Regions from separate parts of the Microbispora sp. CSR-4 genome, predicted to be linked through region 2. Evidence: riboswitches for the same ligand, from Rfam matches in the RefSeq annotation. Region 2 holds a riboswitch; the other holds the start of a gene.
The links. A riboswitch is a leader RNA that binds a small molecule or an ion and turns the genes downstream of it on or off. The one in region 2 is predicted to bind thiamine pyrophosphate.
Positions count from the first base shown of each region.

Region 1 (4,407 bases), on a different contig from region 2:
CTCGGCGATCGTCAGTGTCACGGAGTCGAGCCTAGCTCCGGATTAAGGTCACAATGAGCCCTTATGGGAATCTCTGCTGACCTGCACGCCATCGGGCGGCCGATGCTGGACGCCCAGCTCGCGCACCCGACCGTACGCGGCATCGCGGCGGGCGACCTGCCCGAGACGGTTTTCCGGTCATGGCTGGAGCAGGACTACCTGTTCCTGCTCGACTACGTCCGGGTGTTCTCGCGGCTGGCCTGGCAGGCTCCGGACGCCCACCTCGGCGACCTGGTCGACCTGGCGTACGCGACCTGGCACGACGAGCTCGACCTGCACCGGTCGCTGGCGGCCGGGTTCGGCGCCGACCTCGACGGCGCGGTGAAGGGGCCGGCCTGCGCGGCGTACACGTCGTTCCTGCTGGAGTCGGCGGCGAACTACGGCGAGGGGCTGGCGGCCCTCTATCCCTGCATGTGGGGCTACTCGACGCTCGGCAAGATCCTGGCCGCCGACCCGCCGGCCGAGCCGCGCTACCGCGCCTGGGTGGACACCTACGCCGATCCCGGGTTCGCGGCCCTGGCCGCGCGCATCGGGACGATGATCGACGAGGCGGCGCCTGACCCGGCGCGCGCCCGGGAGCTGTTCGTCCGCGGGATGGAGCACGAGCTCGCGTTCTGGGACGTGCCCTGAGGGGCGGGGTTAGTGTGAGGGCATGCCGGAGCTGCCCGAGGTCGAGGCGCTCGCCGAGTTCCTCCGCGAGCACGCCGTCGGCCGTGCCGTCATCGGGGTCGACGTGACCGCCTTCCAGGCGCTCAAGACCGTCGACCCCCCTGTCACCGCGCTCGCCGGGCTGCTCGTCACCGGCGTGGCGCGGCACGGCAAGTTCCTCGACGTCGACTGCGACGGCCTGCACTTCGTCACCCATCTGGCCCGCGGCGGCTGGCTGCGCTGGCGTGACGACCTCACCGGCGCCAAACCGGTGCGGCCGGGCAAGGGCCCGCTCGCCGTCCGGGTGCGGCTGTCACCAGGCGAGGACGGCCGCGCCCCCGGGTTCGAGCTGACCGAGGCGGGCACACAGAAACGCCTGGCCGTTTACGTGGTGCGCGATCCCCAGGACGTTCCCGGCATCGCCGGCCTCGGACCCGACCCGCTGTCGGAGGACTTCACGCCCGACCTGCTCAAGACGATCGTGAGCGGCAGCCGTACGCAGATCAAGGGCCTGCTGCGCGACCAGAAGGTGATCGCGGGCATCGGCAACGCCTACTCCGACGAGGTGCTGCACGTCGCGAAGATGTCCCCCTTCAAGATCGCCGGAACGCTGACCGACGGCCAGGTCGCCGACCTGCACGACGCGATCGTGAGCACGTTGCGCGACGCCGTCGGGCGGGCCAGGGGGCTGGCGGCCAAGGACCTCAAGTCGGAGAAGAAGTCGGGCCTGCGCGTGCACGGCCGTACGGGCGAGGCGTGCGAGGTGTGCGGCGACACGATCAGGGAGGTGTCGTTCGCCGACTCGTCGCTGCAGTATTGCCCGACCTGCCAGACCGGCGGCAAGCCGCTGGCCGACCGCCGGTTGTCGCGCCTGCTCAAGTAGCGCCCGCGGATCACCGTGGGTCACAGCTCGCCGCACGGGCCCGGGCATCGGTGGTGTGCCGTCAGAATGGGCGCATGACTTTGCCGGAAATCGCCCCCGAGGCACTGCCCGAGGACGCGTACCTGCTGGACGTCCGCGAAAAAGACGAGTGGGTGGCGGGCCACGCGCCCGGCGCCGTCCACATCCCGCTCGGCGAGCTGCAGGCGCGGGTGGATGAGGTGCCGCACGACCGGCCGGTGTACGTGGTCTGCCGGGTCGGCGGCCGGTCGGCGCACGCCGCGATGTGGCTCAACCACATCGGCCGCGACGCCGTGAACGTGGACGGCGGCATGCGGTCCTGGGCCGCGGTCGGGCGTCCCATGGTGAGCGAGACGGGAGAGACGCCCTACGTCGCGTAGCGACGGAAACGGCGGTCGTCTGGGGACTGGGCGGCGATCGCGTACGGACGGGGCGGCGGTCGCTTGGACACGGTGCGCTGCGGTCGCGTGGACACGGGGCGTATCGCTCGCGTACGGCGGCGGCGGTCGCGTGGGGAGCGCGGGCGTGGCTTGTGCACGGACGCGGGCGTCGACCGCGTACGGGCGGGGGGTGGCGTAGGAAAACGGTCAAATAAGTGTCATAATCCCCAAGACATCATCAATAACTCGCGGGAGCTCGGGCGAAACCGGGCTGAGAGGGCGGATCGAACTCGTGCCGCCGACCGCATGAACCTGTCCGGATAATGCCGGCGTAGGGAGCGTGTGATGACTTCTGCCGTCGTCGACGACGCGCACGCGGAGGTTCCCCTCACTCTGGACGAGGAGGCTCCGAGGACCCTGGGGCTGCTCGACCAGGGCGCGTTCTGGGCCAACCTCGGGGTCAGCCTTCTCGGCTTCTCGGGGGCGTTGTTCCTGCTCGACCCGCTGGGCGGCAAGCCGCTCACGTTCACCGCGGCGGTGCTCGCCGCCGTCGTCGGCAGCCTGCTCGGCACGGCGATGGTCGGCCTGGCCGCGATCCCCGGCGTGCACACCGGGCGGCCCGCCATGGTGCTGCTGCGGGGCCTGTTCGGGGCCCGGCTGTCGTACATCCCGACCGTGCTGAACATCATCCAGATGCTCGGCTGGGGCGCCTTCGAGCTGTGGGTCATCGCCAACGGCGCGCAGGCGCTGTTCGGCACGGCGGTGCCGTACGCGGTGTGGGCGGTGGCGGCGGGCGTGCTGACGATCGCGCTGACGATCCGGCCGCTCGGCGCGCTGCGGCTGCTGCGGCGCTACGTCACCGCCGGCGTGGTGATCGCGATGATCTGGCTGTCGATCGCCCTGTTCCGGCAGGGGCCGTCCGTGGGGGGTGGCTCCTGGGACGCCTTCGCCCCCGCCGTCGACTACGTCATCGCGCTGTCGGTGTCGTGGGTGCCGATGGCCGCCGACTACGCCAGGCACTCGCGGTCGAGCGGCGCGGCGTTCACCGGCGTGGTCGCCGGATACACGATCGCCCAGGTGGCCTGCCTGGCCCTCGGCATCGCCGCGCTCGCCCTGGTCGGCAACGACGGCGACAAGGTGTGGGACCCGTTCGTGGCCGCTCCTCTCGGAGTCGTGTTCTTCGGCATCCTGGTGCTGCGCGAGGCCGACCAGTCGTTCGCGAACGTCTACTCGACGACGGTGTCGATCCAGAACCTCGCGCCGCGCTGGGACCGACGGGTGATCTCGGTCGTGATCGGGGTGCTCACCACGCTGATCGCGCTGTTCGCCGACGTGAACTCCTACGGCGCGTTCCTGAGCGTGATCGGCGCGGTGTTCGTGCCGATGTTCTCCGTGCTCGTGGTGGACTACTTCCTGCTCGGCGGCAGGGGCCGGTGGAACACGGCCGAGGACGCCCCCTCGCGCTGGCTCATGGTCGTGCCGTGGGTGCTCGGGTTCGCGGCGTACTGGATCGTGACCTCCACCCCGACCGTCGCCTGGTGGGACGGGATCTGGACCAGGGTCCGCGACGCCATCGGGTTCGTCCACCAGCCCTGGATGAACGCCGCGCTCGCCGCGTTCCTCGTCGCCGGGCTGGCGACCGTCGTGCTGTCTCTCCCGGGCCGCCGCCTGCGGTCTCGCCGCTGAGCGCACAGCCTCATCGGCGTCCGCGAGAGTCGTCCGAGGGCGTGGTCCGGTGGTTCAGGACGGGTGGCCGCTCCTGTCCGCAGTGCGTACGAACGGCTCCAGCAGGGCCCGTGCGGACTCCCCGACAATCTGCGCATCCGTACCGGACTCGATCAACCGGGACCCGGCGAACACGATGGCATTGATCATCTCCGCGGTCTCGGGCACCGCGGAGACGCCGAGATCGCGCAGCGCCTCCACGAGCGGCTCCAGGAGCTGCCGGTGCATGGCACGGCTCTGCTCGGCGACCGTGTCGCCCGGCGCGACCTCCGCGAGGACGGTGGCCAGCGCGTGCTCACCCTCGCCGATCAGCTCGAAGTTGGCCAGCACGTAGGCGAGCACACGGTCGGCGGGGGTCGCGGCGGCGTCCATCGCCGCCGCGACTTCGGCCGACCAGCGGGGGAAGACGTCCTCCACCAGCGCGTTGAGCAGGTCCTCGGAGGACCGGAAGTACTGGTAGAGACTGGGCCGGGCCAGCCCGGCGCGCTCCGCGACCCGGGTCAGCGTCGGCGGCCGGCCCGTCTCCGCGAGGATCTCCCTGGCGGCGTCGAGCAGCGCGCGGTGCTGGGCTGCCCGATGCTCGGCGACGGTGGACGCCCGAATGCGTGGCACCTGCTCCCCTCCGCCATGGTCGGCCCTATTCCGACAGTCTCCCATCCACCATCGACAGGACGCGATCGCAGTGGCCGAGCACATCGTGATCGTGGGTGACCA
Region 1 is NZ_VJVX01000015.1:93,752-98,158, forward strand. Features, by position in the region: gene FLV34_RS14165 (GPP34 family phosphoprotein) at 1-21, opposite strand, end outside; gene FLV34_RS14170 (TenA family protein) at 64-669, shown strand; gene FLV34_RS14175 (Fpg/Nei family DNA glycosylase) at 692-1,570, shown strand; gene FLV34_RS14180 (rhodanese-like domain-containing protein) at 1,645-1,968, shown strand; TPP riboswitch at 2,207-2,323, shown strand; gene FLV34_RS14185 (cytosine permease) at 2,314-3,654, shown strand; gene FLV34_RS14190 (TetR/AcrR family transcriptional regulator) at 3,709-4,305, opposite strand; gene FLV34_RS14195 (ABC transporter ATP-binding protein) at 4,331-4,407, opposite strand, start outside.
Region 1: linked by a shared signal. The riboswitch ahead of FLV34_RS14185 (cytosine permease) and the one ahead of thiO (glycine oxidase ThiO) in region 2 are both predicted to bind thiamine pyrophosphate.

Region 2 (4,407 bases):
CATAATGCAGTCGCGTAGCGGCCGGGCCGAATCCCCCACCCGCAGGGGGTCGAGCCGCCGGCCGCTCTCGATGATCTTCCGGCCCTGCACCACGTCGCGGGGGCGGTCGACGGTGAGCACCGCGGCGAGCCGGTCGTCGGCCTTCAGCCAGCACACCGCCCACTTCGGGTCCCTGCGCGGGTCGCCGCGCAGCACCATGCGGTCACCGGCCTCCCGGTGACCGGCGAACTGCACCATGTGGCCGAACTGCTCCGACCAGAAGTACGGCACCGGGTCGTAGACCGCCTCCTCGCCCAGCAGGGTGGCGGCGGCCACGTCGGGGGCCTGGAGCGCGGTGTCCCAGTGCTCGACGCGCAGCCGGGTGCGGAACCTGCGCGACCACCAGCTCGCGCAGTCGCCCACCGCGACCACGTTGGGCAGCGACGTGCGCAGGTGCTCGTCGACCACCACCCCGTCGTCGACCCGGACCGCCGACCCCTTCAGCCAGTCGACGGCCGGGCGCACACCGACGCCGGTGACGACCACGTCGGCCGGCACCCGGGCGCCGGACATGAGCGTGAGGCCGTCGGGGTCCACGCTGCCGACCAGCGCCCCGAGGCGCAGCTCGACGCCCGCCCGCGCGTACCAGCCGGTGGTGTGGCTGCCCACCTCGGGCCCGAGGGCCACGGCGAGCGGGCTCTCCCCCGCCTCCACGACGGTCACGGCGCACCCGGCCCTGGCCGCCGCGGTGGCGACCTCGGCGCCGATCCAGCCGGCCCCGACGACGGCCACGCGGGCGCCGGGGACCAGCCGCTCGCGCAGCGCGAGCGCGTCCTCGATCGTGCGCAGCACGTGCTGGCGGCCCTCGCCGCGCAGGCGGATCGGGGCGGCGCCGGTGGCGATCACCAGGCCGTCGTACTCCAGCTCTCCCTCGGTCGTCTCCAGCACGCCCTCGCGCAGGCCCTTGGCCGCCGTGCCGAGGCACAGCCGTACGTCGAGGGCGTCGAGATCGGAGTCGACCACGGTGGAGTCGGTCTCTCCGAGCAGCACCGCCTTCGACAGCGGCGGCCGGTCATAGGGGCGATGGTTTTCCTCGCCGATGAGCGTGATGCGTCCGGTGAACCCACGGAACCTCAACGCCTCGATGCTTCGCACGCCGGCCAGGCCGGCACCCACCACCACGACGTGATCCACAGCTCGACCATAGATTGCCGACAGGGGCCCTGGCCAACGGGGCCCCCATAACGAGTTGGGTAATTGACGCGCACTCGAACAGGCCCGGGTTGTGAGGCCCCGGGTGCTCTCACCACCCGGGCTCATCGGTCCCGCGATCGGCCGTTTCGGGCGGCGTACTACCCTTGGGGACGTAAGACGCGCGGGAGCCCGGCGGACCGGGCTGAGAGGAGAGCACGAGGCTCTCGACCGCCCCGACCTGATCCGGGTAATGCCGGCGAAGGGAGCGCTGTGTCCCGCACACCGCCACCCGGCGTTCAGTCCGGCTACGACGTCGTGATCGTGGGCGGCGGGGTGGAAGGCCTGGCCGCGGCCTGGCGCACCGTCCGGCGCGGCCTGTCGGTCGCGGTGGCCGACCCCTCCCCCGGAGGCGGCGCCACCCACGCGTCCGCGGGGATGCTCGCGCCGGTCAGCGAGGTGACCTACACGGAGGAGCCGCTGCTGCGGCTCGGTCTCGCGTCACTGGCGGCCTGGCCGGCGTTCCGGGCGGAGCTTGAGGACGAGACCGGCGCCGACCTCGACTACCGGACCGAGGGCACCCTGGAGGTCGCCCGCGGCGCGGACGACATGGCCGTCCTCGACGACCTCGCCGCCTTCGAGCGGACGCTCGGCCTGCGGGTAGAGCGGCTCACCGGGCGCGAGTGCCGCTCCTTCGAGCCGATGCTCTCTCCCTCCGTACGCGGTGGGCTGCTGGCCCGCGACGACGCCTGGGTCAACCCCCGCAGGGTCGTACGCGCCCTGCTCACGGCGTTCGAGAAGGCGGGCGGCACGCTGGTGACCGAGCGAGTCGCCGCGATCGACGCCCCGGAGGCGGGGGGTCCGTCCGTACGGCTGGAGTCCGGCGGGACCGTCGCGGCCGGGCAGGTCGTCGTGGCGGCCGGGTCGTGGTCGGCGTCCCTGCTGCCCGGCCTGCCGGTGCGCCCGGTCAAGGGCGAGATCCTCCGGCTGCGCGGGCCCCGGGGCTTCCTCACCCGGTGCGTCAGGGGGCTGGTGCACGGCTCCCCCGCCTACCTCGTCCCCCGGGGCGACGGCGAGATCACGCTGGGCGCGACCACCCAGGAGATGGGGTACGACGCGCGGGTCACCGCCGGAGGCGTCTACGAGCTGCTGCGCGACGCCCGCGAGCTGGTGCCCGGCATCACCGAGCTCGAACTCGCCGAGACGACGACCGGCTTCCGCCCGGGCACACCCGACAACCTGCCGCTCATCGGTCCCGCCGGGCCGCCCGGCGTGCTGGCGGCGACCGGGCACGGGCGCAACGGGGTGCTGCTGTCCCCGGTCACGGCCGACGCCGTCGCCGCGTTCCTCACCGGCGACGAGGTGCCCCCGGTCGCCCGGTTCTGCGATCCAGGGAGATTCAGCCAATGAAAGTCACGATCAACGGAGGCGCGGCCGAGCTGCCGGACGGCGCCACGGTCGGCGACGCCGTACGGACCCTCACGGCCCTCACGTCGGGGGTCGCGGTGGCGCTGAACGGCGAGGTCGTCAGCCGGAGCGCCTGGGACTCCACCCAGGTCGCCGACGGCGACGGCGTCGAAGTGCTCACGGCCGTGCAGGGAGGGTGAACATGACCGACGACGTCCTCGTGCTGGGCGGGGAGAAGTTCACCTCGCGGCTCATCATGGGCACCGGCGGCGCGCCGTCGCTCGAGGTGCTCGACCAGGCGCTCGAGGCGTCCGGCACCGAGCTGACGACCGTCGCGATGCGCAGGCTCGACCCGCAGTCGCGTGGCTCGGTGCTCGACCTGCTGCGCGCCCGCGGCATCAAGGTGCTGCCGAACACGGCGGGCTGCTTCACCGCCGGGGAGGCGGTGCTGACCGCCCGGCTGGCCCGCGAGGCGCTGGAGACCAACTGGGTGAAGCTGGAGGTCATCGCGGACGAGCGGACCCTGCTGCCCGACCCGATCGAGACCTTCGACGCCGCCGAGCGGCTGGTCGCCGACGGCTTCGTGGTGCTGCCGTACATCGGCGACGACCCGGCACTGGCCCGCAGGCTCCAGGACGCCGGGTGCGCGGCCGGGATGCCGCTCGGCGCCCCGATCGGCTCCGGGCTGGGCATCCGCAACCCGCACAGCATCGAGCTGATCGTCGAGGCGGCCACGGTGCCGGTGATCCTCGACGCCGGCATCGGCACGGCCAGCGACGCCGCGCTCGCGATGGAGCTGGGCTGCGACGCCGTCCTGCTGGCCAGCGCCGTGACCCGGGCGCACCGGCCGGACCTGATGGCGGCGGCCATGCGGCAGGCGGTCACGGCCGGGCGGACGGCCCGCCTCGCCGGGCGCATCCCGCGCCGCCGCTACGCCGAGGCGTCCTCGCCCGCCCGCGCGTCCTGAGATCCGCCGCACAGTCCGGCACCGTGGTCCGGCGCCGTGGTCCGGCACCACGGTCCAACTGTGCGGACCGACCCTGCGGTCGGGCACCACAGTCCGCCATCACAGTCCGGCTCTGGGGTCCGGCTCTGCGGTCCGGCACCACGGTCCGGCACCGCAGCCCGGCTCTGCGGTCCGGCACCGCCGTGGCCTCTGTCCTCCTCTCGCCCGCCTGCCCCGGAACGCCGGCGCGGGCGAGGCGGGAGGCGGCCGATTCCGCGTCTGGTAAGGCCGGTTTTCGGAATCGGTATGGCTTTTCGGACGGCGCGCGAGGCTGCCGAATAGGTCTCGGTTTGGGATTCGGGAACACGCCCGGCGGCAAATCACCCGTAAACTCTGGCGAGTGGACACGACGCTAACCGACCCGCTCGTGGGGCAGTTGCTCGACGGGCGCTACCGCGTCGAGTCCCGGATCGCCCGGGGTGGCATGGCCTCCGTATACCTGGCTCTGGACGTCCGGCTCGACCGCACGGTCGCCGTCAAGGTGATGCACCGCTCGCTGGCCGAGGACCCGCAGTTCGTGCGGCGTTTCATCGGCGAGGCCAAGTCGGTGGCCAGCCTCTCGCACCCCAACATCGTGCAGGTCTTCGACCAGGGCACCGACGGGGCGCACGTCTACCTGTCCATGGAGTACGTCCCCGGCCGTACGCTGCGCGACGTGCTGCGCCGGCGCGGCCACCTCCCGGCCCGCGAGGCCCTGGAGATGGTCATCCCGGTGCTCGCCGCGCTCGGCGCGGCCCACCAGGCCGGGCTCATCCACCGCGACGTCAAGCCCGAGAACGTGCTGCTCGCCGACGACGGCCGGGTGAAGGTCGTGGACTTCGGCC
Region 2 is NZ_VJVX01000001.1:411,471-415,877, forward strand. Features, by position in the region: gene FLV34_RS01945 (NAD(P)/FAD-dependent oxidoreductase) at 1-1,173, opposite strand, end outside; TPP riboswitch at 1,345-1,455, shown strand; gene thiO (glycine oxidase ThiO) at 1,444-2,580, shown strand; gene thiS (sulfur carrier protein ThiS) at 2,577-2,777, shown strand; gene FLV34_RS01960 (thiazole synthase) at 2,780-3,544, shown strand; gene FLV34_RS01965 (PASTA domain-containing protein) at 3,924-4,407, shown strand, end outside.